Regions from separate parts of the Paenibacillus sp. MCAF9 genome, predicted to be linked through region 2. Evidence: riboswitches for the same ligand, from Rfam matches in the RefSeq annotation. Region 2 holds a riboswitch; the other holds the start of a gene.
What was found. Region 2 has a riboswitch for thiamine pyrophosphate ahead of AB4Z45_RS30295 (ABC transporter ATP-binding protein). Riboswitches for the same ligand answer to the same signal wherever they lie in the genome.
Positions count from the first base shown of each region.

Region 1: another riboswitch for thiamine pyrophosphate. It lies ahead of AB4Z45_RS24835 (ABC transporter substrate-binding protein); the one in region 2 lies ahead of AB4Z45_RS30295 (ABC transporter ATP-binding protein).

Region 1 covers NZ_JBFREL010000023.1:62,295-78,433, reverse strand. Annotated here, with positions in the region: gene AB4Z45_RS24885 (FAD-dependent oxidoreductase) at 1-655, opposite strand, end outside; gene AB4Z45_RS24880 (MBL fold metallo-hydrolase) at 806-1,657, shown strand; gene AB4Z45_RS24875 (DUF418 domain-containing protein) at 1,972-3,027, shown strand; gene AB4Z45_RS24870 (hypothetical protein) at 3,289-3,450, shown strand; gene AB4Z45_RS24865 (glucosaminidase domain-containing protein) at 3,565-4,356, opposite strand; gene AB4Z45_RS24860 (TatD family hydrolase) at 4,564-5,268, opposite strand; gene AB4Z45_RS24855 (hypothetical protein) at 5,265-5,429, opposite strand; gene AB4Z45_RS24850 (ABC transporter ATP-binding protein) at 5,430-6,227, opposite strand; gene AB4Z45_RS24845 (ABC transporter permease) at 6,230-7,003, opposite strand; gene AB4Z45_RS24840 (thiamine-binding protein) at 6,993-7,295, opposite strand; gene AB4Z45_RS24835 (ABC transporter substrate-binding protein) at 7,362-8,402, opposite strand; TPP riboswitch at 8,588-8,700, opposite strand; gene AB4Z45_RS24830 (glycosyltransferase) at 8,839-10,311, opposite strand; gene AB4Z45_RS24825 (GerAB/ArcD/ProY family transporter) at 10,403-11,485, opposite strand; gene AB4Z45_RS24820 (Ger(x)C family spore germination protein) at 11,507-12,715, opposite strand; gene AB4Z45_RS24815 (spore germination protein) at 12,734-14,281, opposite strand; gene AB4Z45_RS24810 (hypothetical protein) at 14,521-14,730, shown strand; gene AB4Z45_RS24805 (DNA polymerase IV) at 15,128-16,139, shown strand, end outside.
Region 2 covers NZ_JBFREL010000040.1:21,622-37,760, forward strand. Annotated here, with positions in the region: gene AB4Z45_RS30225 (ABC transporter ATP-binding protein) at 1-535, opposite strand, end outside; gene AB4Z45_RS30230 (hypothetical protein) at 609-845, opposite strand; gene AB4Z45_RS30235 (GNAT family N-acetyltransferase) at 962-1,537, opposite strand; gene AB4Z45_RS30240 (class I SAM-dependent methyltransferase) at 1,667-2,338, shown strand; gene AB4Z45_RS30245 (sensor domain-containing diguanylate cyclase) at 2,391-3,959, opposite strand; gene AB4Z45_RS30250 (ArsR/SmtB family transcription factor) at 4,040-4,345, opposite strand; gene AB4Z45_RS30255 (MFS transporter) at 4,468-5,853, shown strand; gene AB4Z45_RS30260 (DNA alkylation repair protein) at 5,861-6,529, opposite strand; gene AB4Z45_RS30265 (hypothetical protein) at 6,630-7,985, opposite strand; gene AB4Z45_RS30270 (pentapeptide repeat-containing protein) at 9,060-9,488, opposite strand; gene AB4Z45_RS30275 (S66 family peptidase) at 9,607-10,632, opposite strand; gene AB4Z45_RS30280 (DUF6855 family protein) at 10,810-11,217, opposite strand; gene AB4Z45_RS30285 (metalloregulator ArsR/SmtB family transcription factor) at 11,566-12,171, opposite strand; gene AB4Z45_RS30290 (DUF1273 domain-containing protein) at 12,378-12,935, opposite strand; TPP riboswitch at 13,023-13,125, shown strand; gene AB4Z45_RS30295 (ABC transporter ATP-binding protein) at 13,213-13,989, shown strand; gene AB4Z45_RS30300 (ABC transporter permease) at 13,970-14,746, shown strand; gene AB4Z45_RS30305 (ABC transporter substrate-binding protein) at 14,743-15,768, shown strand; gene thiD (bifunctional hydroxymethylpyrimidine kinase/phosphomethylpyrimidine kinase) at 15,801-16,139, shown strand, end outside.

The DNA.
Region 1 (16,139 bases), on a different contig from region 2:
CTTCCGGCAATGGACCTGTTTCTACATCAATAGCTGTCGTTTTCTCATAAATAAATCCACCTGCTTCCACGAACTTCCGCACAAGCTCATACAAATATTGCAGTGGATGAAACTGCGCTTGATCCTGCATGATGACAGCCGCTTTGACTGGTATCTGCAAAGGAATTTGATCGGTGAAAGAGCCAGGAATGCCGAGCGACGAATAAGCAGACATCTCGTTCTCAAGCTTAGTTATGTATGCCTCTGAATCGGTATAAACATACGCATCCTGTACGGAATACCCGCATTCCATTTTATGCAGCTTGATCGTTTCCTTAATGAATTGAAGGGCGTCATTGTTCGCTTTGTAATATAATGCTGCCTTTTCCGCTCCAGCTTTCTGCATAAGTTCATCATAAATAAGATCATGCTGCGCTGTTATCTTCGCAGTTGTATGCGCCGTTGTTCCATTAAGAAGCTGACCCGCTTCTATGAGGGCAACTTTAAACCCTTCCTGAGCTAATAAATAAGCAGCTGTTACACCCGAAATCCCGCCGCCAACGACAGCAATATCGACTTCTATATTTTCTTCAAGTATGGCGTATGAAGATTGCCGACTCGACGTTTCTGACCAATAAGACTCCGGAAATTTGGGTAAATCATACGTTTTCTCCATGACCATCACCTCCTAGAAATAATGCACCTTAATTTGTACCAATTGCTATTATTTCATTCCAAAAATAAAGATCTGCTTAAGCCAAAAGCATAACCAATAGTCATTTGGACAGTTTATACAAGAGAATGATGAAAAAGGAGGCGTTTTACGTTGGAGAGCTCATTCGAGCATTCTTTTGTGCCGATAACGACTTCTGCTAGTGGAAATGGACTTGCTTATCGGCCTGATGTTTATTGTTACTCAATCCAATTCGTGAATATTTGTTTTGTTGGTGATCCAAAGAAACCAGAAGCTGGATGGGTCCTTATTGATGCAGGCATGCCAGGATCCGCCCATAAAATCATTAAAGAAGCAGAGGAACGCTTTGATTCCGCTCCTCAAGCGATTCTGCTTACTCATGGCCATTTCGATCATGTCGGTGCCATTATTGAATTGATTGAACACTGGAATGTGCCCGTGTACGCGCACAAGCTGGAGCTGCCCTATTTGACCGGAGAATCCGATTATCCGCCCGCGGACTCCTCTGTACATGGCGGTCTCTTGTCTGAGCTTTCTACCTTCTTCCCCCATAAAGGAATTCACCTCGACGACAAAGTTCATCCCTTTCCAACAGACGGCAGCCTGCCGGGAATGCCCGGCTGGAAGTATATTCATACGCCGGGGCATACACCAGGACATACTTCATTTTTCCGTCCTGAGGATGGCACTTTGATTGCTGGTGACGCATTTGCAACAGTTAAGCAGGAATCGCTATATAAGGTCATCACACAGGAGCAGGAAATTAGCGGTCCCCCTAAATACTTTACGACGAATTGGAAAGCCGCCGAGCAATCCGTTAGAAATCTCAAAGATCTGAATCCGAATTTGGCGATTACCGGTCACGGGGAACCGATGTTTGGCGCAACCTTGTCTGATAATCTCAAGCTCCTTACGAAAAAATTTAAAGAAATTGCGGTTCCGGAGCATGGACGTTTTGTTCCAGACAATAACCAGATACATTAGTCAGTTTACTTAAAAATAGGACGGAGCAGCTGCTTAATCTGCTCCGTCCTATTTCTGTTTCTACCTACAGTGCATCTTACAATCTTGTCACCTTTAATGTCACTCTAATCGATGGCTGCCTATCGTTTTTTTCTTTATGATAGGAAATAGATTATTAAACATCAGAGGAGGCAACCACTTATGAATCAATGGTTAAAAACGATAAGAACTGTCGCTGCTGTCATAATAGTTGTGATTTTCACAGGGAAAGATTCCTTTTAAAATAACATCCAAACCATTTTATATTCAAAGTAAAGATTAGGAGTGTATGCTGCTTGAACCCCATTTCTGGAAACAAACGAATTGAAACGCTTGATTATTTGCGAGGTTTTGCTTTAATTGGCATTCTGCTTGTCAATATTTTGCCCCTTCTTAACGTAGCGCCAGCTGAAGCGGGGACTGCTAATTGGTATATGTCTCGTTTTCTAGATTTAATGGTAGAATCGCGTTTCTATGTCATATTCACCTTTTTATTCGGCTTAGGCTTTTATTTATTTCTATCTAGAGCGATCGAGAAAGGCAATAACGGCTACCTTTTATTTATTCGACGGCTTATTTTTTTGCTAGCCGTAGGATTTGTTCATCAGAAATTTCATCCTGGAGAGGCCTTGTTTCTTTACGCAATTGCCGGCTTTATCCTTCTTCCTTTCTACAAGCTTAAACCAAAAATCAATTTGATTATCGCTTTATCGCTTATACTTCCTGCCGCCTTTCTAGGAGGCAAACTATTGCTTATTCTACCTTTGTTTCTGCTTGGGCTTGCAGCTGGACAATATAAGGTGTTTCAACGTCTTGCAGAGTCAAATTCTGCGATCCGCAAGCTGCATTGGATCTCTTTTGCAATGGCCGCTATTGGTGTCTTTATCCAGTACCGTATATTACCCGAGCAAAATTTTATGGTCATTGAAGAAGGCAGCTCTTCATCTGAAATGATAGCCATGCAAATTTACCAAGGAGCAGCCGCTTTTATAGGCCTTCTTGTCGCTTTATTTTATGTAACTACTCTCGTTCGGGCTGTTCAGCATCCCTTTATTCGCACGCTGCTCAAACCTTTACGTGCCTATGGCCAAATGGCTTTAACCAACTATTTAGGGCAAACGATTATCGTGCTTTTGGCGGCAGCATTTTTTAATTTAAATGGCATGCTTAGCCATATTCAAACGACACTGCTTTGCATCGGCATTTATATTATCCAAATGTTATTCAGTATGATCTGGCTCTCTTTTTTCAAAATGGGACCGATGGAGTGGATTTGGAGAATAGCAACCTATTGGACGATTCCTGCCATTCGTAATGAGCGCTATTGTAAACAAACCGACAAACATTTTTAAGGCTGCGTTAAGGTTCATTTTTTATACTTAGAGACATCAACCCCACTGTTGATATATAGATCTAGGACACCGGCCCGCAGCGATGCGGGTCATTTTTTTGTTTGTTTTGGGCCGTTTGATTTCATACAGCAGCCTCTTTGTCCCTTCAATTTTTGGAACCATATCACCCATAAAAACGTTATTACCGAATATACTCTCAAGAAGTAACTGCTTGCGAAGGAGGTTTTGCCCCGGCAAAACCTAAGCTTTAGGAGGCGATTAATGATGGAAACGTTCGGCAGAGGCTGTCTTTACATTATTCTCGGTGTCTTGATCGTGATGGTGCTCGCTGTTATTGTTGGCGGTACAATTACCATTCCGTGGTACATTTTTATCCCCCTTGTCGTACTCGCTTTTTGGGCTGCATCCAAGAAAGGCAAATAAACTGCTCATTCCATAGCATGATTTCCAAACTGCTCCACAACAAGAGAAGCCAACGGATGATCCGCTGGCTTTTCGCTTATTTTGTAGAGGATGGCAGAAGCTTAAATCGCTTAACTAACTGCCTGCTTTCACCTGCGACAGCAATATGACTCGCGCAGCTGGCTCCCAACTAGCGGTTAACCCAAGCTCTGCGGACAGATCCCGTATTTGGACATAACCTGTTGCTTCGGACAAAATCGAGTCGAGCTCTTTGCCGTTTACGGTAACCTTTTTCCCTGTCCAATCAATCTTCGCTCCAAGCGCTTCACCAAGCAGCCTTGCCGGTACCCAAGTTGTACCCTTGAGCAAGTAGCCATCTGAAATAACCTCTCCCTTGTACAAAACGACAACAAGCTCTGCATCCTTCAGCTTCTCTGGCTTAGGCAGCGGCGTGCTGCCTAAAACATCATATTTTTTCAACCCATACTGCGAAATAATGGCTTTTAATTTGGCTGGATAAGCCGGATCTGTCGCATAGCCGCATGCGTACAGCATGTCAGCTTGCTGTTCTGGCGTCACTGCCTTGCGAACACGCTCATAACGCGAAGTAGCAAGCAGCAAATCCAGATCCTTATAAAAATGATAGACGCTCTCATAGGCTCGGAAAGCAGCGCGAGTACTCTCGCTTCGGCCATCGACGACCTCCCATGTTCCTTTAACGACCGCTTCTCCGTGCCAATATGCATTCGTCTGTCCACTGCCCACCTTGATTCCGCCTAAGTTGTACCACGGGTGAATAACACCGCCGGTTTCGAGTACATTTTGCGCTAAACGTACAGATGGAAACATCGTTGATCCTTCTCGCTTTATTCTTATAACCGTCGGAGCTAATTGTTCAATAAATTGTTGTTTCGTCAGCTGTGCCATCGTCTGTCTCCTTTCTGCTGTCCACTTTGGCTTGCCATCTATTACCCTGTCCTTATCTTTGTATGCTGTGAAAGAGCAAGTGGCAATGGACAAAGTGGTATGAAAGGTCGTCTCTACCACTATGTTTTTTTGTATTTTAAATATAAAAGGGCCGCATCCTCAGATTATTCATTCTGATGGAGCGGCCTTTTCTGTATGAATTGAATACTATAGGAGCCCATAAAAGCGGCGCGTATTGACTAGCATTATTTCCGCAACCTGCTCAGCTGGCAGCTGCTTTATTTTCGAAATATGCTTTGCTGCATCTGCAGCCATTGCAGGCCGCGTCGTCTGACCCGCATAGATCCCCTCGAACGGCCATGGCCCATCCGTCTCCACCATCAGCAGCTCAATGGGATAATCCCTTACAAGCTGCTGTATTTCTACCTCGTAAGCGACGTCTGGCGTTATCGACACCATATAGCCATTTGCCGCCATTCGGCGAATAACCTCAGCATCGCCCTTGAACCAATGAAAATGCGCTCTGCGAACACCATGCCGCTCCAATATGTCGCAAGCTTTGCCGGCGTCCTCATATACTGCATGCAATACAATCGGACGATCAAGTTCGGCTGCCAGCGCAGCAAAACGATCCAGCAGCTGCAGGTATGGATTCTCATCAAAAACGATATTTTCCCCAGCTTGCTGCGCTTCTGTCCGCGTATAATACGGCAGCCCTACTTCGCCAATTGCAAACCGTTCCCCTGCTTCATGACGCAAACGAATCCAATCGAATAGCTCATCAAGCTCCATATCGGCAGGTATGGGCTGCTCTGGGTGGAAACCATAAGCAGGGTGCACACGTCCTGCGTAACGCAGGGCAATGTCACGGTTCACAATAGACGATTCCAAATGCATAGATACGGCAATCACAGCTCTACACCTTCTGCGAACGCACGCTCTAGAAGCTCATCACGCTGCTCTGCTTCATACAAATCAATATGAATATGCGCGTCTATGCATGTGCCTTCCTGCTGAGGAAATTCCGAGTACAATTGCCCTTCGTGCGGATCATTGCTTGTTTGTATCGCCATCTATACGTTTCCTTCCTTCGCACCCGTCTTAAGCAGATCATAAATGCGCTGCTTCATCGCATAAAACCGTGGGTCTGTCCATAAAGACTCGTGGCGCGGACGCTCGAATGGCACTTGAAACTCCTCCAGCACCACTGCCGGCGATGGTGACAGCACAATAATCCGATCCGATAGAAACAAAGCCTCTTCAATACTATGGGTAACGAGCAGCACCGATCTTCTGTTCAGCTCCCAGATCGACATAAGCCACTGCTGCATTTGCTGCCGCGTCAAGGCGTCCAGTGCACCAAACGGTTCATCCAGCAGCATGAGATTCTGCGGAGCAAGCAGTGCCCGGAGGAAAGAAACCCGCTGCTGCATTCCTCCAGAGAGCACATGCGGATAAGAATCCGCATATTCCTGCAGCCCGATTCGCTCGAGCCATTCCTTTGTCCTCGCCTTCGCGAGTTTTTTATCAACGCCAGAGATCGTAAGCGACAACTCTATATTGCCGGCAACGGTTTGCCATGGAAGCAACGACGATTGCTGCGGCATATAGGAAATATGTCCGCGTTCGCCCGTCGTTTGCTTGCCATCGATCCATATTTCGCCTTCCGTAGGACGTTCCAAACCGCCGATAATTTGAAACAAGGTTGTTTTACCGCTGCCGGACGGCCCTACAATCGATACGAACTCCCCATCTGCTATTGAAATGGATAATCCGCCAAGCACTTCTTTGCTCATCTGTCCTTTGCCAAACTTCATCCGAATATTTTGCGTTTGAAGCGTCACTGAATGATGCCCAGTACGATTGGCCACTGTCAGCTCACCTCTTTCTCAGGGCGCCAACGTATGACAAGACGCTCCGCTAGCGTTACTAAACCAAATAAAGTCAAGCTCAGCGCAACGATGATAGCAACTGCCGCAAATACACGATCTGGCATAAAACCTTTGGACGAAATAAGCATAAATGAGCCAAGACCCTTGTTTGTACCAAGCCATTCGGCAACAACTGCGCTTAACACACTATATGAGGCCGCAATCTTCAAGCCCGAAAACAAATGAACAATCGCATGAGGAAGCTCTAGTTTCCAAAACAGCTGCCATTTGCGAATACCGATCATTTGCAAATAGTTGCGAAGCTGTGCATCGGTATTCATAAGCCCGCTCAGCATGGCAACCGTGATGGGAAAAAAACATACCATGATGACCAGCAGCGCCTTTGGCAGCATGCCATAGCCTAGCAGCATCGTCAAAATTGGAGCAATCGCTATGATGGGTACGTTTTGCGACAGCACGAGCAGTGGATACACCGCCGATCGAACGCCGGGAATTAAATGCAGCAAAGCGGCGAGCAATAAGCCCACCGCCGATCCTCCTAAAAATCCGATAAGTGTCAGCTGCACTGTCGCTCCCGTATGCATCATTAACCTTGGCCAAATAGCGATAGCACCCTTCACGATTGATATCGGAGAAGGAATGAGCCATTGTTGAAATAATCCAAGCGATGCAGCCGCCTGCCAACAGGCAATCAGCACGATCAGAAGCGCTGCCGGTTTCCATACTTTCGACCAAATCAATTTCTTATTGCCCATCTGGGTATTTCTCCAGCAGCCTGCCCATGGAAGCGCCGTTTGCCGGATTGTAGTAAATTTTAATTTGTGAAATAACGGACGGGCAGCCCATCTCCGCCATGGCCTCACTCATCGACTGAACCACGCTGAGCAGATGGCTCAGCTCACCCTCCATCGTCGTTTCAAGCGGTGCTACACGGTAAGGAACACCTGCCGCTTTAATAATATCAATGGCACGATCTACGTAGGGAATAACGCTCTCGCCGCCTGGTGTTGTCGGTAAAATTTGAATGCTTACTAATGCATTAGCCATCGGATTTCCTTCTCTCTTTGTTGTATGTGAGAGCGGGCTTTCCCGCTCTCCGTATGTTCGAATTGCTTATTGTGGTAAAAATTCGTTCGTAAATGCCTTCTCCGCTTCAAGTTCCTTCTCCAGCAGCTTGTGCTCAAACATCCATGCCGCATAGTTTTCCCATACGCTTAGCTTCTGTTCGCCCCAGCGCGGCGCGTCATCTTGATATTTGGAGCTTAACCATTTTTGGCTGGCGCGCACAAGCTCTGCGTTCAAATCCGGCTCTGCTTTTATTAAAATTTCTGCTGCATCCTCCGCATTGCTGATCGCGTATTGATAGCCTTTGGATACGGCAGCAGTAAACGCTTTGACGGTTTCCGGCTTATCCTTAATCAAACCTTCGTTCGTCACGATTACCGGCGTATAATAATCCAGTTTGTCGCTGTAATCTGTTAAATAAACCATATTGATCTTCTCGCCGCGCAGCTCTGCTTCCACGCCAGTCCATGCGTAGTAAATCCATGCAAAATCAATATCCCGTTTCACTGCCGTAAAGAAGTCGCCGTCGCCGATGCTTATCATATTTACTTTGCTCACATCTGCGCCCTTCTCCTGCATAAGCGATTGAATGACCGCCTCCTCAACAGGAGCGCCCCAGCCACCATACGTTTTCCCTTCAAATTTCTCAGGTGAATCGATTCCCTTTGCAAGCGGAGAAGCAAAACCTGAGGTGTTGTGCTGAATGACAGCAGCGATCGATACGAGCGGCACACCGGCAATTCTCGCCATCGTGACTGACTCCTGATAGCTTACGCCAAACTGTACATTGCCAGAAGCGACCATTTGATCGGCACCGCTTTGTCCTGGTTGAATAATTTCAACATCCAGGCCTTGCTCCTTAAAAAAACCTTTATCTCTAGCTACATAAAGTCCGGTATGATTCGTATTTGGTGTCCAGTCGAGTACAACCTGTACCTTCTCTAGCGGCTTGTCCGCTGTTCCCTCTTGCTCTTTCGGCTGTTCGCCCTTGTTCCCAGCGCCACCGCCGCAGCCTGCCAGCGCCAATACGAACACTAGCATCGCGGCCACGATTTTCCACGACAAATGCCCTGTTTTTTTCTGATTCATGATGTTGTTCCCCTCTCCATGCTTCGATTCTTATAGGCGACGACTCCTCGTAGTATCCGGTTCCATGGCTGCATCATTCTAATCGCAACAAAAAAAAAGCGTCCCCCTAATCCGGAGGACGCCATATCATTGGCTGTGCAGCTGTTTATACAGCAAATGCTTGATCAATTTGATCTCGCCTGCTTGCTAAACAGAGCTTCTGTCCCTACGCTGGCATTATCCAGATCAGGTTTAACGGGTCGGAATTGTATAGAAAATCCCCTCTCAGCCGGCCTAACCAGCTCCCCGGAACATATTCGGTTTCGTCAATACCATTCATTGTATAGCAAAACCCGCATTTAATGCTAGTTTTTTTTGAAAATGATTATCATCAAGCCACGATACTCATCCTCTTACTATATAAGGCAGCCAGAACGTGCAGCTCCTGCACCAGCTGTCATTGCCCTAGATCAACATGCTCATCCAGCCATTCAAGCTTTGCTTCTTCATCAGCCGTCGAACTTTCTAAGTCTGCTGTAGCTTGGGTCTCTGCTGCAGGAGCAAGGCGTCCATATACGAGCAAGTATGCAGCTGCCAGCTCTTTTGACATCTCTTCAGACGTTAGCTGCTCTAGCAGATGGATGTATTCAAGCTGCTCCTGCGGTTTATTATCCGCACGTGTAATCTTCACATAGGTAAAACCGGCCTGCAAATAAAGCTGGCCAACTTGTTCTGCTGAGTACTGTGATGCTGCTTGATGCTGTGCTTGTGCATTAGCAGGATCTAAATATTGCCGAATATTGTCGAAATAATAGCGATTGGCAAAGCACCCGACTAGCCAGCCGCCAGGCTTTAATAGACGAACTAGATTTTTCATGGCTTGCGGTGTCCCGTAAGCATGAGCATCTCCGATTACGATGCCGTCAAGACCTTCAGCAGGCAGCCTCCAATCCTTCGGATCAATCGAGCGGAATACGGTAATTCCCGAAGCTTCTGCTACTCTAGCCGCCAGCTCATTACGCTCAACTCCGTACCATATTGCGGATGGGAATTGCTTTTTCATATGCAAAATCGTAGCTCCGCACCCGCAGCCTATTTCCATAATCGAGCAATTCTCGCGTCTGTACTCATGCGATTCCCGCTCAATTACGGTGCTGAAATCCATTCTAATATACGTTGCAGCACCAGGGTCAAAGCCCCATTTGGACATAAAAACAATAGCATTTTTTCTGAAGTTTTGTACATATTGTTCTGGCTCTGAGCTAAAAGAGACGCTTCCGTAATGATGAATAAACGTATCGCCGCACAGCATCAGCTTATATCCCGCCAGCCGGAGCCGGAGGCTATAGTCATCATCTTCAAAGTTGCCAATTCCGAAAATCTCGTCGAGCGATCCCGTTTTCTCCCATGCCTCTCTCCGCAGCAGAAGGCAGTAGCCAACCAGCTTCACGCGCTCCTCCCATTTTGTTCTGTCAGGGTTGGCATGCAGTGCAGAAGCAAACAGCTCCATTTCATCTATCGTCGTATAGTCGACCGGGATCGTCGTCCAGTAGGAAGCCGAATTCGTAACGGGGCTGACCGCCCCGATTCGTTCATCACTAAATAAGCAGCGCTTGAGACCGTCAAGCCAGCTTGGCGTTACAATTGTATCGTTATTTAGCAGCAGCAGAAGATCGCCCGAGGCCGCGGCCAATCCTTGGTTGCAGCCCTTAGGAAAACCAGCATTGCAGCCATTGTCGATTACGATGATATCGCTCTCGCTTTTAGCCCATTTTACCGTGTCATCCGTCGAACCATTATCTACAATAATCAGCTCATAGCTGCCTCTTTGCGTATGTCTCCGAATACTTTCCACACATTGCTTCGTGTATTCAAGCTTATTGTAGGTAACGAGAATAATGCTTGTCATGCAGCTATTGGCATCGCTCACGCGTATCCTCCTCAAGCAAGTATAAACGGCTCACTTACTCATAAAATATGTCAGCCTATCCGCTTGGGTGAGCACTGCGCGCAACTTTCAATCATGCAGCCTTTTTGTATTTCTTGCGTATTCCGACGAAAAGCATAAGCAGCGGCAGCACAATTTGGAACAACGGCGCAATCTTCAGCGTAACATCGAGTCCAATCCAAATATGGGAAGTATTATTGGCTTCGATAAACGACGCCCCATAAATAATGAGACCAATGGGCAGCACACAATATCGGTAGGCAATACCAGTGATCATATTGAACATGAATACCGATGCCATGTATAGCGCAGTCATTTTAACATATAGACCGATGAACAGAAGCAAGGTTACAAGCACATCAAGCCTCTCCAATATATTAGCAAGCCTAATTAACTGCACAACCTCAAGCAGCGGCAGTGCTGTAAGCGAGGACAGCTCTGGCCCTAATACGCATAGCGTAATGATATTCATTAGAATTAGAAATAAGGATACGCCAATATAGGCTTTGTAAGTGACTGGCCCAATCCCTTTCTTCTCGCTCACGTGCTTCCAAAAAACGAAAAAAATAACCATTTGTCCAAATGGAAAGGATAATAAATCTGGAAAGGCTGCCTTCACGACAGGCCCAATTCCGTGTTCAAAAACGGGAAGCAAATGTGCTATTTTGGGCAACCTGGCAACAAACAGGAGCAAAATAATAAAAGCATAGCTGAGCGCTGCAACCGGAAATAGAAGCTGTACGACACGGACAAATACTTCCACTCCCTTGCTGACGGTATAAGCGGCGGCGCTGATAATCAGCAGCATAACAATCCATTTCGGCGTAAAGGTGAGCAGCGCCGTCATCGTAAGCTCTCCGACGTCCCGTACGTTGCGCATCGATTCATAAGCAAACCATAACGCGTGAAGTATGCCTACAAAGCCGCCGATCCATTTTCCGAAGTGTATAACATAAAGCTCAGCAAGCTCCGAATTCGGGGAACGCTTCTGCACCTGGACGTACATAACGATAAGCAGCAGACCAGCAATTGCAGCAAGCGTCATCGCCAGCCAAGCATCCTGCTTCGCCTGTATGCCGAGCTCGAACAAAGGGGTGCTGCCTATTAAAAAAACGATGATCAAAATCGAAAGCTGGTTTTTGCCAATCTGCTGCATATAGTCTCCTTTCTGCTTATGTTATTGGTGGTCCTTTTCCTGCGCCTTCTTAAATCCACTCCCGCTAAGGCCAGTTGAATTCAAATTCACCTTAACTTTCATCTTTACTTCGATGTTCGAAAACTGCTCCGACCAACTGCCCGACGTTTTTAACCATTGCTTTGGATATTTATTGTGAATGATCGTTCCGAAGCCGATTACATCGGCTTTATGCTTACTGACAGCGCTCCAGCCTTTTTGCATAATTGCTGCAATCTCGTCCTCAATCCGTTTTTGTATCTTCTCTATTTCTTTCGGATTCATGAGATCGCCCTCGCAATTGTACTCCATCAGCGTTCCAGTCGCCTTTACGCTCACATCCATCAGCCAATTGCCACTTGAAGATTTAGGAGTCTGCGTTGTATCCGAATGCGTAATGCGAATAGATGAGTTTTTCGGTTGCTTCTTATCCGCTGAGCATGCGAATGAAATCGTCGTTTTCTTTACTTGATTTGCAAGCCACATCACGCCTTGGCTTTCTTCGTTGTTGATCCAGCCTACCAGCTTGTCGCCTTCAATAAGGCCCAGCTCAAACAATCTCACCTTTGACGGTGTACTGGTGTATGCAAGCTGCCCTGCATTGTCCACACTTTCTTTCGTACCGGACACAATTAATCCGGGTATGCCAGTGGCCTTTGTCGTTCCCAGCAAATCCAGCAGTACTTTATGAATGGTCATTTGACGAAAGGCAGAGCTGTTCATCTCTTCATTATTGATCATGCGCTGTATGGCTGCGCCTGGAATTTTCTCAAGCGGAATCAATTGTTCGAGCATCCGGCGCGCGCTTCCCTTTGACAAGAAAACGCTCACCGTCTCGCGGGAATCATGATTGCGCAAATAGGTATCTAGGAGTGGTCCCAGTCCTTTGCGCGCAGCAGCCTGACCGATAATGACAATTTGATTATGTGCGAAATAGAGGCGCCGCGACGTCTCCTGGCTTGCTTTGCTGACCGCGCTTCTGAAGCTTTCCCCTTGCGTGGAAAAAACATGGACCGCCGCTGTGCTGTTGCTCGCGCTTTGACTGGAAATGGCTTCCGGTATGACCACTTGATACGACAACACCCATTTCCCATCCTTCCAATCAACGCCGGTAGCAGAAACAATCGCAATATCATTCAGCTCTATGCGATTCCAGCAGCCCGTTGCCAGCAAACAAATGAGCATCGGCAGCAGCAGCCTCCATTTTTTCATGGCAGGTTCCCCCTTTCATTACGCCTTATCGGAATGACGCTGTGCCGGCGGTTTTTTTCCGTTCGGCCGCCGCCTTGGATTACGCAGATTCAAATCTAGAGGTCGAAGCACGACCGCCCACCATGGCAGCCTGACGAACACATCTCGCCATGGTCCTTGCTTGGTAGGACCTGGTGCCAGCGGAGACATAAACGGCACTCCGAACGAGCGCAGCGATACCAAATGGATCAGCATAAACAATACAGAAATGAAAATGCCGAAAAACCCAAAAATACCGGCCATAATCATAAAGATAAAGCGAATAATACGAGATGTGGCCGCCATGTTGAATTCCGGCATTACAAAATTGGAAATCGCCGTAAAGGATACGATGATCACCATACCCGCTGACACGATGCCCGCCTGAACAGCCGACTGGCCGAGTACGAGAGCGCCCACGATAGATATGGCGGGCCCAATCGCCCGCGGCATTCGTAATCCTGCTTCTCGCAGCACCTCGAAAGTGACCTCCATCAACAACGCCTCAACCAGTCCAGGGAACGGAATCCCCTCTCGCTGCGCCGCTAGACTAATAAGAAGCGTTGTCGGAAGCATCTCCTGATGAAAGGTTGTAACTGCGATATACAAGGCAGGCAGCAGAATCGACACGATATATGAACCGTAACGGATGAGACGAACGAAGGATGCAATGTCATATCGTTGATAATAATCCTCTGGCGATTGAAAAAACGAAAAAAATGTAGTCGGGGCCATTAAGACCATAGGCGAGCCGTCTATCATTACCGCTACTCTTCCCTCCAGCAGCGCTGCTGCCACGGAGTCCGGTCTCTCTGTATTTGAAAGCGTTGGGAACAGCGTGAACGTATCATCTTGAATAAATTCTTCCACGTATCCGCTCTCCAGCACACCGTCAATGTCAATGGCCGCCAGTCTGCGGTAAACCTCCTTAACGATCCCTTCATCTGCTATTCCATGCAAATACATAACGGCTACGTTCGTATGCGTTTGCTGACCGATCTTGTGCACTTGCACATGAAGGTCAGAGGAACGTATTATCCGCCTGACCAAGCTGATGTTCGTTTGAATGTTTTCTACAAAAGCATGCTGCGGACCACGAATCACGGTCTGTGTCTGAGGAATCGTAACACTGCGCTGTTCGCCGCCGTTCACATCCGCCGTCAGCGCTTCCGCGCTGCCATCCGCCATAATGACACATAATCCGTCCGTCATATTTTGGAGTGCATACTCTAGTGTGTCCACACTCTGTACCGAGCCGATTGATACGACGCAGCTGCGAAGCGCTTCCAGCAGCTTGCTTCCCTTCACATGAGCATGCTGCGGCAGCCTCATTGACATTAACGGCTCCATGACACTCTCATTAATGATTTGTGAGTTCACGATTCCATCTACATAAATAATGGCAATCTCACGTTCTGGAGCCGCATCGCTGCGAAACATTCGGATTATGATATCCGTGCTGTTGCCGAAGCAATCGCGAATGGTTTTGACATTCGCATGCAGCGACGGACTAAACGGCGTTAGCCTACCTGTGTTTTGTTTGTTCATAACGGCACCCTTCGTTTCCATGTTGCTTCTATTTTGGCGCATTATGGATGTAAATATGTACTGTCCTATTTGTGATTGGTTTCCGTGCTGCTCCGCGTATAGCATTCGTACGCCTAATTGGACTGCGAAGCTGTTCCCAACCAAACCTTGTCAATAATAACCACAAATAACCTCTAGTATAAGAACGTGCGTTCTGTATATAATAAGAACAAACGTTCTTGTTATGGAGGAGATGCATCATGACAATGGAAAAATGGTTCAGCCTAGTCGGTTGTGTCGTAGATGTGATTTATATGAGCAAAAAAGGCAAGTTTACGAAACGAAGAATTCGTGTCCTATCTGTGAGAGACGGTTATGTCAGAGCCTTTTGTATAGACTCCGGCGCACAGCGCGTCTTTCTTGCGGCAAATGTATTAGCAGCAGAGCTGGTGAGCCGAAATGTCTCTTAACAAAGTCATTATGCTTGCGGATTGCCAATCGTTTTATGCATCGGTGGAGAAGGCGGAGCATTCCGAATATCGCTGGCTGAAACTGATGTGCGCCCGCGTGACTATGAGAAGCTGGAGGAGATCAAAGTTGTACTGCTTGGTATCTATATTAAAATGTATGTGCATAAATACAGAAAACCCTTTCATCCCTAGTTAAATCAGTATTTTCTTGAAATATGTATAGTGAGCATAAATAAAAGTGAGCACAATTCCTCTAATTTATGCTCATTTTTTCGAGATGTATTATTGAAATAGCTAACAAGTAGGCTCTACCATTCGCATCACGAACATACATTCGGTATACAATAAAACGAAAATACTTTCTCATTTTGGAGGTGGTACCTTGGAGCCTGTAATAATGTTGGCAGATTGTCTCTCTTTCTATGCCTCTGTAGAGAAGTCAGAGCGCCCAGAATACAAGGATAAGCCACTGGCAGTGGCTGGTGACCCAGAACGCCGCTCAGGCATCATACTCGCTGCATGTCCAATCGCCAAGGCACATGGGGTTACGACAGCCGAGCGTCTAGGGGATGCTCTAGCCAAATGCCCAGACCTAATCATCATCAAGCCCCGTATGCAGCTTTATATCGACGTTTCGCTAATGATTACACGCATTTACGAATCTTACACTGATTTAGTGGAACCCTACTCCATTGATGAGCAATTTTTGGATGTGACAGGCTCGCTCCATCTATACGGTTCGCCTGAAGAACTGGCCGCTCTGATTCAGAAACAAATACAAGCTGAGACAGGCATCTACACACGATTTGGTATCGGACCTACAAAGATTTTGGCTAAGACAGCTTGCGACAATTACGCGAAGAAAAATGATGCTGGCATGTATACACTAACACCTGATAAACTGGCCGACACCTTATGGCAGTTGCCGGTAGCAAAGATGTTTATGGTCGGTAGTCGTATGACACGACATTTTAACGCAATGGGCTTTGAAACAATCGGACAGATTGCAGCTACACCTCTTGAAAAATTGAAGGTGCTCATGCGGCGCAAGTTTGGCCGCAACTCAGACATCAACGCTGAATTGTACTGGCGTATTGCGAACGGTATAGATGATAGTCCTGTACGGCCAGGCACGCATAGTGTAGCACCCAAATCCGTCGGGCATATGATGACGTTGCCGCGCGATTACTACAAGCTAGAGGAGATCCGTACGGTGCTGCTCGAGTTGACGGAACTTGTCTGCCAACGTTGCCGTAGCAAAGGCTACATGGGGCATGTCGTATCTGTAGGCTGCATGGGCGCAGATTACGACAGACCGAGCGGCTTTAACCGCCAGATGAAGATGGTCGATCCGAGTAACGTCACAAACCAGGTCTACCGCGCAGCCTTGCAACTACTGCAGCGTCATT
Region 2 (16,139 bases):
CGACACCTTTGGAGCCAATAAAAATAATCGTTCCGGCAAGTATCGGAACGACAACGACGAACACAAGCGACAAAGTCGCATCCTTGGAGACAGCCATAATAATACCGCCGATACACATCATTGGCGCCATAACCATCATACGGAGCATCATAATTAGCACTTGCTGCACCTGCGTGACATCATTTGTTGTGCGCGTGATAAGCGAGGCCGTTCCGATTTTGTCAAACTCTTGCAAAGAAAAATTTTCGACATGGGCAAACAGCTTGCTCCGCGTTCGCTTCCCAAAGCCTGCTGCGATGGTTGAAGAATAGTAGCTGGCAGCAATCGAGAACACAACGCCAGCTGCTGTAATGAGCAGCATTAGTCCTCCCAGCTTTACAATGTAACCCGTGTCGCCTTTTAGAATACCGATATTTACAATGTCCGCCATCAACGTAGGCAGATAAAGCTCTGACAGCGATTGCAAAAATACGAGCAAGAACACGAAAGCGATCATTAGCCAATACGTTTTCAATTCACGAAATAGTTTTAACAGGCAATATCATCTCCGCTCAGTATTTCATTATGTACGTATTCATATTACCATAGTAAAATCACGAAATTCAAAATCAGCCAACCTGCTTCTCCCAAACCAAACAACCCTTATAAATACAAAAGGAACCATCGCTGTAATTCGCGTGATTCCTTCGGTGTTTCTTATTCAGCTTCGCCTGCTTCTCCTGCAAAGTAGGTGTACGTTTGATCGTTGGATTGACGCCCAGCCAGCTGCCCCGCAGTGCATCCGGTGTCATGCGCCCTTGCTGCGCCAGCTTCTGCCTTGCTTTTCTCGCCTTGCTAATAGACATTAGTAATGCCTCCCAAAAAAAGTATTATAAAGCAGCACCACCGAGCAAGCATACATTTAGCTTCCTGCGGCTCGCTTCCTCCTATTATACGATGAAAACGTCCTTTGCGAAAGACGCTAACGTGCGTGCAATAATTCAAACTCCTTGCGCAGCATCGTAAATACAAGCAGCTCAATAAAGTTCCCATCCTCAAACTCAAATTCCCTTGGCTGACTATCCTGTTTGAAACCGAGCTTACAGAGCAAGTTGATCGATGCAGTGTTTGACGGATCTACCTTTGCCTCGATGCAATGCAGCTTCATGCTGTTGAAGCCAAAAGCGATAATGGGAGCCGCTACCTCACTCATAATCCCTTTCCGCCAGTAGCTTGGAGATAGATCATAACCTAAATCCGTACGGGCATGCTCCTTCAAATAATGTAAAAACCCACAGGTGCCGATTACTTTACCCGAGCTCTTCTCTTCAATTATCCATCTGATGCCTATTTGTAGAGCATAAATCTCCAAATGCCAATTTATTTCCTGCCATGCCTCGTCTTCTGCCGAGAAAGGCAGCAGCGGTGTATATTTGACAACATCATCATTGGAATAAAGCTCAAACAATTCATGCACATCCCGCTGCTCTGTTTTTCGCAAAATAAAACGATCCGTCTCTATTCGCGGAAACGTCTGAAATGAGAATGACGCACCCATCTATTCAACCCCTTTTCCCATCATACAAACACGTAAAATACATAATCTTTCCCTTGCATCATAAGCTTGTAAAATGACCCTTGCATGTGAACTTGCCATATAATCACGTTTGCGGGAGGAAAATAATGCATGTTAAATCCAAATGAGCACAGCCGCGAAGAAGCACGCTTCTTCACATCGACTGATCCGAGGATAGATACGCTTATCTATCCTTTGCCTGAAACCTGGTGGAGCCGTCCCTACGAGTATGAATGGTGCCGAACGCTCATTTCACCAAATGATATCGTACTGGATGCAGCCTGCGGCATTTCGCACCCATTAAAATTTTATTTGGGCGGCGTTTGCAAGGAGGTGCATGCTTGCGATTTCGATGCGCGCATTAGCTCGTGGGAGGCTATTTCTCAGGAAATTATTCAGGACGTAGGACAGCCAGCTCTCCAGTTAATAACCAACCACCAAGGCTGGTCCAAGGTTCAATATGCTCAGGCAAGTATAACTGACCTGCCTTATGAGGATAATTATTTTGACATCATCTTCTGTATTTCTGTGCTTGAGCATCTAAGACATGTAGATCAGGACCTCAGCTTAAAAGAATTCGCAAGAACAGTGAAACCAGGAGGCCGGATCGCGCTAACCTTCGATTATCCGACCGTTGACTTGCAGCAGCTCAAACGCGCCGCCGAATCCGCAGGACTCACATATGGCGGCGAATTTGAGGCGACGCCCAGCTCTACTGCAATTAGCTCAAATATGTGGGGAACGTTATATTGCTTTAGAGTACTGTTAAACAAACCAGTATGATTTTCTATTTAGGATGAATGGCGTATGGAGCAGAGCAGCCTTAACCGAACAACTAATCCTCTCGTCCGCTTAATGGCTTATTGTCGTAAACCGTTGTTCGGTTTCTGCCTGCTTCCTTCGAGCGATAAAGCGCTTGATCCGCCATTTCAATTATTTCCTTCGCATCCTTCGCCTTCCCACTCGACATTGAAATGCCGATTGAAACGTAGATTGGACTGCCAGTCGGACTCACGCCAGCAGCGATTCCTTCTCTAAGCCGCTCCGCAATATTGGTTGCCGTAGGAATGCTTCCTAGCTTAACAAGTATGCCAAACTCTTCACCGCCGTAGCGGAAGCTAAGATCGTGACTTCTGGAAAATGCTTTTATTTGCGCAGCTGTATAGATTAATACTTCATCTCCTATAAGATGCCCGTGCTGATCGTTAATTTTTTTGAAATGGTCAACATCCAGCAGTATAAGCGCAAACGGTATATCCTCGGCAATCCACTCCTGAATGGTCAAATCAAATGTTTTCCTATTCGCAAGTCCCGTAAGCCCATCCAATCGGATTTCCTTGTTCAGTAAATTAAAATGGTTATTTATACTTTGATTAAGCTGTCTCACTTCATAGATGTAAGAATTTGTTTTGGGCATTTTGGAACGTATCGCCTTTGTTGATAAAATCGCTTCCTCTGAGAAAGCAGCTAGTTCAAATAGAGGCTTCGATATTAAATGGGAAACATACCACGCAAGCAGCAGGATTACGATAAATAACGGGAGAAATTGCAGCAGTATACTCCATATCAATTCATTTAACGGCTTATCAATAATTGATGCAGGCGTTTGTGCAACGATGGCCCAACCGGTTATCGACTCGTTCGCATAACCCGCAAAATAACGATTCTGCTTTGAATTAACGATCTCCTGCGATCCGCTATGGCCAGCTAATGCCTTATTAATAACCTCATTTGAGGCAATTTTTTCATTAATTCGCTGTTGGTCCGGATGGAAAATAAGGCGGCCTTGCTTATCTGCTACGTAGACGTAAGAGCCGTTTCCGTAAAAATGTTCGTTGAGCAATTTGCTAAGCGCGTTGCTCTCGCTCAAATAAATGGTTCCAGCTACAAAACCTTCATATTCGCCTTGTTCATTAAATATGGGTGAAGAAATTAGCATAAGAAGCTGGTTTGTTGTTGACCCAACATAAGGCTCTGAAATAAGCGGTCTTTTCTGTTCAACCGCTTGCTTCGATGCGTAAGAGTTCAGCACTGCCCCTGCCTTGACTCCTCCGCTTGACAAACTAGATAACATCACTTTACGATTGGAATCCACAATGATAATCGCATTAAAATATTGCTCATTCGCATCGTACCAGCTATCCAATTCCTTTTGCGATATATTTTGTATGCCTGCTCTTGCAGCTATGGCATCAACATTGTTGCTAATAATATCCAATAATTCTTTCGTATTAGAGGACAGTTTTTGCGCATATTGATAATTGCTTTCCAAATAACCCGACGTTAGTGAAGTCTTATTTGTCGTCCATGCAAAATAACCGCCGATGATGGCGGTTAAGATAACAGAGCCGATTACGAACAGCCCCAAGACGAATCGAAGTTTTAAGCCTTTGCGTGTACCCACAGTTGTTCCTTCTCTCGTTGCCAAAGTACAGCCTTATTTTAGCGTATATGGGCGAGAAAAGAAATAGTCCTTACTTTAGTCTATACAGAAGCCGGTTGAATAACGGCCGTTAACAGGCCTGGAAACCGAGCATCCAAATCCTCTGTGCGCAGCGTCAAAAAATGCTGGGTGCCTTGCTTTCTAACATTCACTACACCCGCTTCACGCAATGTACGAAAATGATGCGTCATTGTAGACTTTACGACAGGAAGATCAAAGTGGCCGCAGGACTGCTCGCCATGCTTAACAATAGCGACAACAATGCTAAGCCGAATAGGATCACTTAATGCATATAAAACAGAAGTAAGCTCAATATCCTCACGATTGGGATGGAATAATATTTTCAAAGGCATACGCACCTCTCTCATTAAGTACTTATTGCATTATACCATAGCTCATGCTATATTTTCATTGTACGATAATATTCGTACAATGAAAATAGATAAAGAGACAACTTTGGAGGTTCTATATGAGAAACAGTGCCGCTGTTACTGCCCCACCCTTATTCACCGAGGAGCGGCCCGCCTTTAGAGACGGTCTCGTTATCCCGCTGCTAGGTTTAACCGTAATTATTGTGATCATGAATACGATGATGTTTAATCTGGCCTTGCCTCAAGTCACGGCTCAGTTTATGCTATCCCCATCGGCAGCTTCATGGATCATAACGGGTTATTCTATTATATTTGCCATTTCATCGATTACCTACAGCAGACTCTCTGACTTTGTTCCGATTCGTCTGCTGCTCACGATTGGCTTAATCGCCATGGGCGGCGCATCAGTGCTTGGTTATTTTAGTCATCATTATGTACTGCTGCTTGTCGCGCGCCTTATTCAAGCTTGCGGAGCGGGCTCCGTCCTTAGTTTAACCATCGTGCTCATTACACGATTCATTCCACTTGCTCGCCGGGGCAAATCCATGGCACTTATTACTTCGGCTGCATCACTCGGCCTTGGTTTAGGCCCCGTCATCGGCGGTGCTATAACACAATATTTAGGCTGGAACGATCTGTTTATCGTTACTGGAATCTCACTTTTACTCATTCCTGTGTTTTATCGACTGCTGCCGGTTGAAGCAACGAACAAGGGGTCCTTCGATATCCTCGGTGCAGCGCTTGTCGGAATTGGCTCCACAGGTGTTCTGCTCTATATTACGAACCATTTTTTAATTGCTCTTATTGGCGGAATACTTGCACTAATCTTATTTTGGATACGGATTAATCGTGCAGTGAATCCTTTTGTTCAACCTACTCTGTTCCGCAATAAAAGGTATATTCGTCTGATTACACTTGGTGTTGTATCTTACATTAACAATTTTTCTACACTTTTTTTGCTGCCTCAGGTGCTTATTCACCTGTTCAAGCTGACACCAGGTCAAGCAGGTCTCATTATTTTTCCGGGAGCCATTGTAGCTATGCTTTCCTCCAATCGCATTGGAAAAATCATTGATCAACACGGCAACAGCTTGCTGCTTCGGCTAACTCCTTGCTTTCTCTTGCTCGCTGCTGTTTCTTTCGCCTTGTTCGCGGATCAATCCATCTACGTTGTCATGGCAATTTATATCGTGATGAGCGTTAGTTTCTCCGCGTTAAACTCGGGCGTTTCTAACGAGCTGTCAAGAATTTTACCAAGTGAGCATGTAGGTGCTGGAATGGGCTTATTCCAGCTGTCGCAATTCATTAGCGGTGCTTTCAGCGTAGCGATTAGCGGTATCGTTCTCGCGGCACAAAGCAGTATTCCGCTTAGCCGCGCATTTTCAAATATATTTTGGGGAATGGGTGTCATTGCCGCCTTCGCCATTGCAGCATCGTGGCTGTACTATTTCTCTTCAAAGCAGCAGCTCGATGAGTCAAATTGACGTTAAGCTAAACGATATGCTTTAACGCCTCTTTCTTGCTAAGCGGCGAGAGCGGCGTTTCTTCTACAAACCGATGCACACAGGCTGCATCGGTTTTTGCATATTCTCTAAGCGCCCAGCCGATCGCTTTGCGAATGAAAAACTCGCTTTCGTCCTTCGTGCGGCGTATGTAGTCAAATAACCGATCTGTATCCGTATCATGCTTGTACCTAAGCTGAAACAACAAAGCAGTTCTCCGGAGCCACATCTGATCTGAATCGATCCAGCGCTCCGTATACTCCGCTGTTAATTCCGGATATTTCGAGAGCTGACTACCGACTAAATGCGCTGCTAGAAAATCAACGGTATCCCACCAAGAATGGGTCGTTACCCACCGCTCCAGCCTGTCGATATGTGAAGGCTCAGCCTCTTTGCTGTATCTTTCCATCAAACCCATCGCCACATAATGGAACTCTCGCTCGTTCAGCAGCCAAAGCTGCTCTGCAGTTTGCAGCAGTTCCTCGCCCTTTGGCTTTTCATTTTGCTTCCAAAACTCGCGCAGCAGCTGCGTTCGCTCTGGAGTCTTTAGGCCAAGAAAAATAAATTGGCCGCGCATGTAAGCCTCCATAGGCTGAGCCGTCTCCGGATTGGCGTGCTCCCTGAACTTTGCTTCCAAAGCATGCGCAATTGCAGTCATCAAATACCAGCTCCTTTTCTTGAACGATAACACAAAGCAGCCCTAACCATCAATGATGGTCAGGACTGCTTCATCGTAACTATTTTGCCAAATAATCTTATTAAGCCGCTTCGTTATGCAAATATCTAAAGAATGGCTTATCTACCCAGAATTGAGTAGGCGTAATGATGACATTAGGATCAATGGCTTTAAATCCTGCAACGACCTTCGCAGAATCCTCATTAAGCGAGAACGGGTTAACAGTATAAGGGCTGTCTGGATCTGTAATAAAGTTGTTCGTAATAATTTCATAATCCTTCAGTGCAGTTTGTGAGTAGTAAAGCGGCTGCCACCATGATGCAACGATAAGTCCTGCTTGATCCTCTTTATCTTTCTTCGCATAAGCTAGAACAACATCTTGGAAAGCTGCTTTATCTGCCGCAGTTGCAAATTCAAATTCAAGGTCATACTCTTTGGAATACGAAATATAGTTGCCATTTGAAATTTTAACTACGTTTGGACCAGGGTTGCCCCATTCTGCTAGAAAAATAAATGCGGATGTTTTTGGCTCGAATTGCACTTTCGCATTTAGGCCTTCACTGCGAAGCAAACCAATAAGCTGAATCGCGTGATTAAAATCGGAATGACCGTAAATTAGAGACAAAGAATCGATGAAGTTAGCATTGAAACGGGAGTCCTTGATGTTGTAGCCTGTGATCAAGCTTTGCTCCAAAGCAGTATTTACCAGCTTTTGCAGCTTAGGCGCATCGATAATATCAGAAGTTTCGTAAGCGCTGCTTAGCTTTTGGAAAATATCGTTGTCGTTAACATAACCGATATACTTTTTGTAAAGACCTTTTGTAATAAGCACTTTACCAAGCAGCGTGTGGATCAATTGATCGCTTGCTGCATTTTTTGGTTTGAAGCCTGTGTAAAATTCAACTGGCAGCAATCCTGTATCTACTGCTGCTGCAACTTCTTGCGCACCTTTTGTGCCAAGCGCGCTGCTTTTAACGTTCAGCTTCGTTAGTACTTTGTTTACTTTAACAGCCGGGTATGTATAAGCAAGCTCCTTCAAATCTGCTGCTCTTACCGCAATGGAAATCGCTACAGCGCTTGTAAGTACTTGATCGCCTTGAATGGCCGGGCCAGACAAAATGCCTTTCTCATACAAAGCTGCCGCTGCCGGATAAAGCTTGTTATCTGGCTTTACATCGGAGAAAGTGACCTCTTTGCCTGATGGCTCGTAACCAAGAATATCAGCTACTGCTTCAATGAATTCACCCTTCGTCACTTTGCTGGAGAGGCTGACATTAAATTTTTCTTTCAAAAACTGCTTATACTGTGCTGCGCCATCTTCCTTTAGTGCCGCTGCTTCAGACGGAGCCGCAAAGGCTGCTGATTGTGTAAAGATAACAGAGAAAGATAAGAGGAGTGCTAATAGCAGTTTTGTGTATGATGCTTTTGTGTTTTTCATGAACATTGCCTCCATGCTTCTAATTCCGATGTTTTTAATCGGGTATGAGTAATGTTCCATAGTATACCAGCTAAAAAATGAAAGTGTCAATAAATATATTTTATTTATTAAGTTTTTCTTTGCCCAGATGTCAACGTTGTTTTGTCATACACTATTTCATTCGTTTTTATCTTTAGCAGAGATAACCTTGCACCACTCAAGAACCGCTTTATCGACTTCATCCATTTGACCAATTTCTTCAATTTCACTGTTCAATCAGGCCGACCTAACAATACAAAAAGACTGCCCCAAGGCAGCCTTCATATAGAAATACATTTAATTCGCAGCATCCATTTGCTTATGTATGATAAAAATATACTATAAATCTTCAAAGCCGACCGCTATAAAAATACCCGCACTAACGACTGCAATATGAACAATAGAAAACAAAACATGTACGGAAACAACGTTCAAATCTTTTCTTGTCAGCTGGGGACTCGTTCTTAACTTATATATGGAGAAGCCAATTAGTCCCGTTATGAGCAATGATTGAGCCAACCATCTTGAAACGGTTAAAAAAGCTGGAGTATTATTAACGATCGGGTTTAAAAACCATTGAAATGGATCAAATAACATTGCCGTAAGAATCATTGCCCATGCCAACAAATGAATCGGCAAAGCAGTTAAAATATGGTTTCGAATAGCTGCTCTCCTCCTATTTTTCGATCAGATATTATAGAGACGTGACAATCTAGATCAATGTTGCTTTGCTAACGGACATCAGGTACTCTATTTGCTACATTTTCACCCTTTTTTGCAAACTAACGGACATAGAGGACCTTATTCAGCTTCAAAAGTCATAATTTTACTTCTTTTCACATCCATAACGTATCCTATGTCCGTTAGCAAACCGATTGTACGTTAACCGCAAAAATAGCGTCCTCCATGTCCGTTACTGACACGTCTAAATCGCGAACAACTCCTACTCGCAAAACTCATCCCATTTATTCTAAAAAAACCGCAAAAGGCTGCCTTGTTGGCGAACTTTTTACGGCTTTAAGTAATTGTGCCTCGCTGGATAAAGCTGCTTTATTCCTATTTTTTCTCCATAGCTTCAAACTGTTTAATTAAACCTTCGATATCAATTCCGTTTATAGTTAAACCAGAAATATCGCAGTTGTCCAATTTAGCGTTTTTTAAATTGCAATCCGTAAATACGCTTTGATGTAAATTACAATTGGTTAATTGCACAGGTGTTCTGTTGAATTCAACATCAGGCTGATTTGGATTACCGAATCCAATGTTGCGGAAATGGGCTCCGCCCCACTGTGCACCGTCAATAACAAACTCACTCAAATTAGCATCAGAGATATGTAATCCCGTTAAATTCACATCATTCATATTCATACCGCTAAGGTTGCAACAGTTAAGCGTGACCTGCTCCGCACAAACATTTTTGAAGCTGGAAGCTGTAACATCTGAATTAACGATTGTCAGGATCTCTTTTTGATTTTCTAATTTCATATTTTTCCCTCCAAATTAACGTATGAATTCTATTCTAGTTTAAAACAACAGCTGATTTCTGTCCAAAATAATATTCACAATTTCATGTATTGAAATAAATGATATATAGTAGATTTTATTATTGCACGGCGGATTCTTCAATCGAAAAAAGTATCCCTCGTTCTTCATTAGCTTGCAAACTAGCCTCAACACCATTTGGAAGTACAATCATAGGGTCCGTATGACCAAAATCCGCATCATATATAATCGGAAAATCGTATCCTCTCGTTGCATTTTGCAGCAGCTCTTGCAATGAATCTTCTTCATTAAATCCTACATTCGAATGGAATCTTCCAATAATCAGACCGGAAATTTGATCAAAGATACCCATCTGGCGAAATTGTGTAACATATCTATCAATTGTACTTGGCTGCTCACTCTCGTCGTCTTCTAGACATAAAATTTTACCCTCGAAGCTTGGTAAATAGGGCGTACCTGCCAGCAGGAGAATTGTTCCCATATTCGCAGCTAGTATAGGTCCTCTCGCATGCCCTGGCTTTAAAATCTTCATGCCTGTATTAGGGACGATCGCTCTTGGGCGTGAATCGTCAATGTCCCAGCTTAAATGTTCCTCGGTCCAATGATCGCTGGAGTCAATCATTCCAATTGGTGTATCCTTCATTAAGGTTCTCACAAAGGAATGGTATGTAAAATCAATAAGTCCGCCAAATTCTCCAAATTGCGGCATAATAGCGGGTCCCATAAATGTAATAAGATTTGTTTTTGCATGTATGCCTGCTAAAAGTGCAGTTATATCACTATACCCCATTATAATTTTCGGATGGCTGCTAATCAGCGAATAATCTAATTCTTCAAGTAGCTGATGTGAATTGTATCCCCCTATTGTAGCGATAATTGCTTTTACATCCGGGTCTCGAATCATATGATGAAAATCATCCAAACGATTATTTAGGCTGCCAGCCGTGTGACCTGTTCTCTTCCTGCTATGCTGTCCTGTAATTACTTTAAATCCCATATTTTCTAAAGCAGCTATTCCGCGATTCAATCTGTTAGGGCAATAAAAAGCAACAGGCGAGGATGGTGAAACAATTCCAATGGTATCTCCGGGTTTTAGTTTACCGGGTTTCAATTGTGAGGATGTCAAGGAATAACCCTCCTAATCATTCTTTTAAAATAAATATATACAAATATTTGTAAGTTCTCAATCACTCTTACAATAAAAAAAAGCTGCCATTGCGGCAGCCAATCACTCGATCTCAATAATCATTCACAATAGGATTGTATGGTTCTCGTCCCATTTCAAGTTTTCACACCACTGCGATTAAATGGACTTCATCCGATTATTCCTTGGATTATGCTCTACTTCTGCAAGTCCCAGCTTCTCCATTAATGGTGGAAGATACATTCCGAATCTGCCGCGCAACCCTTTTTTCAATCCATACCACCCGCCAATCGGGTTTTCAGACGAGCGTCCCCATGCTTCAACAGTACCCTCTTTAGCAGGCTTCTGCTCATCGGCGCTGCCAAGCTCAATCCAGTCACCATGTTGTTTGAGCATCGCGCTTAAGTCATCAATGCAGCGGAAATCATAATGCAACACCGTCTTCCCAACTGTGCATACTAAAATTTCTTTACCGTCCTTTTCATCCTTATACATTTCATATTCAGATGTCTGAGGGGGTGTTTTTAATTTCCATGGGTTTTCTTTAGTACCTTCTACCATCGTCATATGTGTTCGCTCCTTTTGTAATCCACTCTTATTATGTACTTTATCTTTCAGATATCCTTCAGAAGATACTACATTCGATAAAAAATTACTTTTCCTTTATGACGCAGTAGCACAGCAGCCGCTCGATGAGTTCAGTTTTACTTCTAACGGACATAGAAGCCCTTATTTTCAAATTTAAAGGCCATATTAGCTTCTAACGGACATAGAGTCCGTTATTTAGCAGAAATCGCAGTCATTTATAACGATTATTGCCAAATAACGGCCTTTATGTCCGCAACCTATGCCAATAGAAGAGAAATAAAGCAAATAAGGCATCTGATGTCCGCTATTGTCAAAAACAACTTCCGCTTACGAAAGAATCTCCCACTTCGCCCATATTTCTTGCGGATTCAATTCGTAAATATCATTTTCTCTAAACATCAATTGATGCATAATGAACTCTCTGCGAATGGTCGCGAAGTCATCATGATAACCTTTGATAAATTCGTTAATCTCCTTCTCTGTATACTGTTTCCCTCTCGTCAAATGAGAAACCATATGCTGAAGCACGATCAATTTTTTCTTATGCTGAGCCGGCATATGCTTCAGCTTACCTTCTGCTGTAAAAAAGTTGCGAATGACTGAATCCTTCAGTTTCTTATTGCTATCCTCCATGTTGTCCACTCCCTTCTCTGCACCTGCATTCCGGTAAATGAGCTCCGCCGCCGCATTAGCGTTGCTCTTAATAAAATAATGGTTCAACGAAAAATAAATCGTATTTTTCTCTCTGCGTTCATTAATTAAGCTGGCCTCTCTTAATTTGGTTGCATGATGCGTAATCGTAGCAGGCGTCACGCCTAATTTCTCTGCGAGCACCTGTCCATTAAGCTCACCTTCAGCCAGCATAATCAACAATTTAATTCTCGTCGGATCGGATAATGCCTTATGATAGGCTACGACCTTATCTAATTGCACTGTTCGCCACCTCTTCCTCCACCAAGCAAATTTAACTTATGTATAATTAGATATTTATCTAATCAGATAATAATACGCCACCTATTATTTGTCAATCCCAATGTATCTCAATAGCATAAACAGTCAGCTTGGCGCATAAAAAAAAGCTGACAGATATCTGCCTGCCAGCATGAAATAAACTCCTCTTACTCAACTACCATTCATCGTCAATTTTCCGAATACAGGTTATCGTCATCCGCAATGCTCTGAATGTCCTCTGAGCTTATGCTGAAATAACCATAGCCCTCAGCCTGCTGTTTCTTTAACGCTTTTTCTTTAAAAAACTTGGGGCTGCCCTCGCCTGCATCCTCATCATAAACGAGCAGAATGCCGTCCGTTTTCCGAAATAGCAGCTCGTCCCTAGCCGTAAACTGCCAAATGCCATTATACGGCTGGTTGCTGACCGAAGCGTAATAATCGACCCCTTTTAAAACCTGCTGATAAAACTCCTTTTTATCATCCTTCCATTTTTCTTCCGGATTGCTGTATGCCGAAATAATTGAAAGTCTCAAATGAGGATAAATTTCCTTCAGCGCAATAACGACCTCGCACGCCCACAAATCCACGCCATATTGACCCGGGGTAATCACCCACTCAAGCCCATCTTCTATAAGTGGAACCAGCTTGCCTGTCAGCGCTTTTTTTATATAAACAATGCCCTCATGCTTCTGGCTAAAAATATTAAGCTCATACGCTCGGTAGCCCGTTACGAGTAAATTTTTCATTTGTCCAACGCCTTTTCGGATAATTATGGTTTACATCTATCCAGTGTATGCTATAGTAGAAAAAATACAAATTGCATATAAACCTATTTATTTCACTAGGGGAGCCTAACGGCTGAGATGGAGCAACTGCTCCGGACCCTTGGAACCTGATCTGGATCATTCCAGCGGAGGGAAGTGGAGCAGCAAAGCATTCATTCATGCGCGCAAGCCTTGTGTGATCGTTAGACCCGCTCATTTCCCCTCGGAAATGGGTGGGTCTTTATTTGTTTACGGAGGGATGCGTATTACAGCTATAATCTCACTTCACCAAGTAAGCTACACCTACGACAAGCTTGCTGAAACATCTATACTGTCTAATCTTTCGCTTCAAGCCTACTCAGGTGAGTTTGTTTCTATCATCGGTGCTAGCGGCTCAGGCAAAAGCACTCTCTTTAAGCTCATGGCCGGTTTGCTTCAGCCTAGCCTAGGTGAAATTAGGCTGCATGGCAAGCCTGCCCCCAATCGTCTCGGCAAGATTGCTTATATGCCGCAAAAGGATCTTCTTCTGCCATGGAGAACAATACTCGGCAATTGTCTGCTTCCACTTGAGCTGACACGCAGCAATCCCCATTATAACACGATCCAAATCATGGAGCTGCTAACACGCTTCGGACTAGCAGGTTATGAACAAGCTTACCCTGACGAGTTGTCAGGCGGCATGCGACAGCGGGCTGCTTTTCTACGCACGCTAGTAACCGGACAAGAGCTGCTGCTGCTGGACGAACCGTTTGGCGCGCTTGACTCCATGACCAAACGCGGCATGCATAAGTGGCTGCTAGAGCTGTGGAGCGACCTTGGAAAAACTGTCCTCTTTATCACACATGATCTTGAGGAAGCGATATTGCTGAGCGACCGCATTTATTTATTGCCAGGTGCTGCTAGCGAGGCGCAAGGGATACAGGAAATAGTCGTCCCTTTGCCGAGACCAAGACACTATGAGCAAAATTATGAACCCGACTTCATCAAGCTGCGGCAAGATTTGGAGCGAAGACTGCATGCGCAAACCTCTAATTAACCAGTGGCTGAGCCATTACGGACTATTCATACTGCTGCTCATTAGCTTACTGCTCGTTTGGCAAGCGGTCGCACAGCTCGGATTGGTTCCACCCTACATACTGCCGTCACCTAGCTCAATAGCTCAGGCATTAATCGAAGATGGCCATCTGCTGCTTGGCAAACATCTGCTGGCTACGCTTAAAGAAGTGTCCCTCGGTTTTCTATTGTCGATTGTTATTGGGACTACGCTCGCAGCAGGCATGCACACTTTTCGAATACTGGAGAAGGCGCTGTACCCGTTTGTCGTCATCAGTCAGACCATCCCGCTTATCGCTCTGTCGCCAATTTTCATTATGTGGTTTGGCTATACGATTTGGAGCAAGGTCGCTGTTGTTTTTTTGACTGCTTTTTTCCCTATCGTTGTGAGCACCTATGACGGGCTTAAGAAAAGTGGTGGCGAATATGAAGAGCTGCTGCTCACAATGGGAGCAACGCACTGGGGTATTTTCCGAAAAATACAAGTACCCATCGCCCTACCGTCCTTCTTCTCAGGACTTAAGCTGTCTATCGTCTATTGTGTTGTCGGCGCCACCATCGGTGAATGGCTTGGAGGCAGTGAAGGCCTAGGCTACTATAGCCGCCGAATGTCCAGCAATTTGAACGCCGATTCCATGTTTGCATCCGTTTTTCTGCTATCCCTCATTGGCATCTTATTATTTGCTGCCATTGTCCTTTTGGAGAAATCAATACTAAAGAGAAAGAGGTTCAATACATGATCATCAAAGCATCTATCAAATGGATAATTCCAATACTTGCTTCTCTGCTGCTCGTGCTTAACGGGTGCAGCAGCAACGTAGCCCCCACTGAAAACAAACCCGAGGACACTTCGGCAAAACAAAATCCCCAGACTATTAGCATTATGCTCGACTGGTATCCAAATGCGGTGCATTCCTTCCTCTATGCGGCTCAAACAAACGGTTATTTTGCGAAGCATGGTTTAGAGGTTAACATCCAAATGCCCGCGGATACAAATGATGCGTTGAAGCTAGTGGCTGCCGGCAAGGTTGATTTGGCGCTCAGCTACCAGCCACAGGTATTGATGGCTCGCGGCGAGGATATTCCTGTTAAATCCATTGCAGCAATCGTCAGGCATCCGCTTAATCATCTAATGGTACCAGAAGGCGGAAGCGCCAAATCACCCAAGGACCTTGTTGGTAAAAAGGTCGGCTTCTCCTCCATCCCTCTGTATGAAGCAATGATGCGCACCATGATTAAGCATGACGGCGGTGACCCGCAAAATGTGGAAATGATTGACGTTGGTTTTTCCTTTATTCCAGCTATAGCAACCAACAAAGTAGATGCGATCATCGGTGGATTTATTAATCATGAGCAATTGCTGCTTGCCAAGGAAGGGCATCCCATGACGGCGATAAACCCAACTGATTTTGGCGTGCCGGATTATTACGAGCTTGTGCTTGTAGCAAGTGATCAAGGACTAGCTGAGAAGCAGGCGTTGTTCAAAAGCTTCATCGCAGCCATTACGGAGGGTCAACAATTTGTAGCTGAAAATAAACAAAAATCGTTGTCGATTTTATTTGAGCATGAGAACCAGACCTCCCCTCTCGATAAAGAAATTGAGACAAAAAGCTTGGACATTCTTCTGCCTCTCATGGATGCAGGGAAGCAATCATTTGGATATCAGGAGCCTGCTTCTTGGTCTAATGTAAGGGATTGGCTCGTCGATAACGACTTGCTGCCAGAGGATATAAAGGCTGAGGATGCTTTTTCAAACTTGTAAATTAATTCTACTCTTTCGAAGGAGATGCACGGATGAGAAGATATCAAGCACTTACGATTGCAGGCTCGGACTCCGGCGGCGGCGCAGGTATTCAAGCTGATCTAAAAACATTTCAAGAGCTCGGCACCTACGGCATGTCGGTTATTACCGCAGTGACTGCGCAGAATACGCTTGGCGTTCAGGGCATCTACCCGCTGGATGCTGAGGCTATTAGCTGCCAGCTCTATTCGATCGGCGAGGATCTGGACCCATCCGCAGTTAAGACAGGCATGCTGTTCAGCGCAGAGATTATAAAGATCGTTGCAATGAAAGTAAAGCAATATAACTGGCATAATCTCATCATTGATCCTGTCATGGTAGCGAAAGGCGGC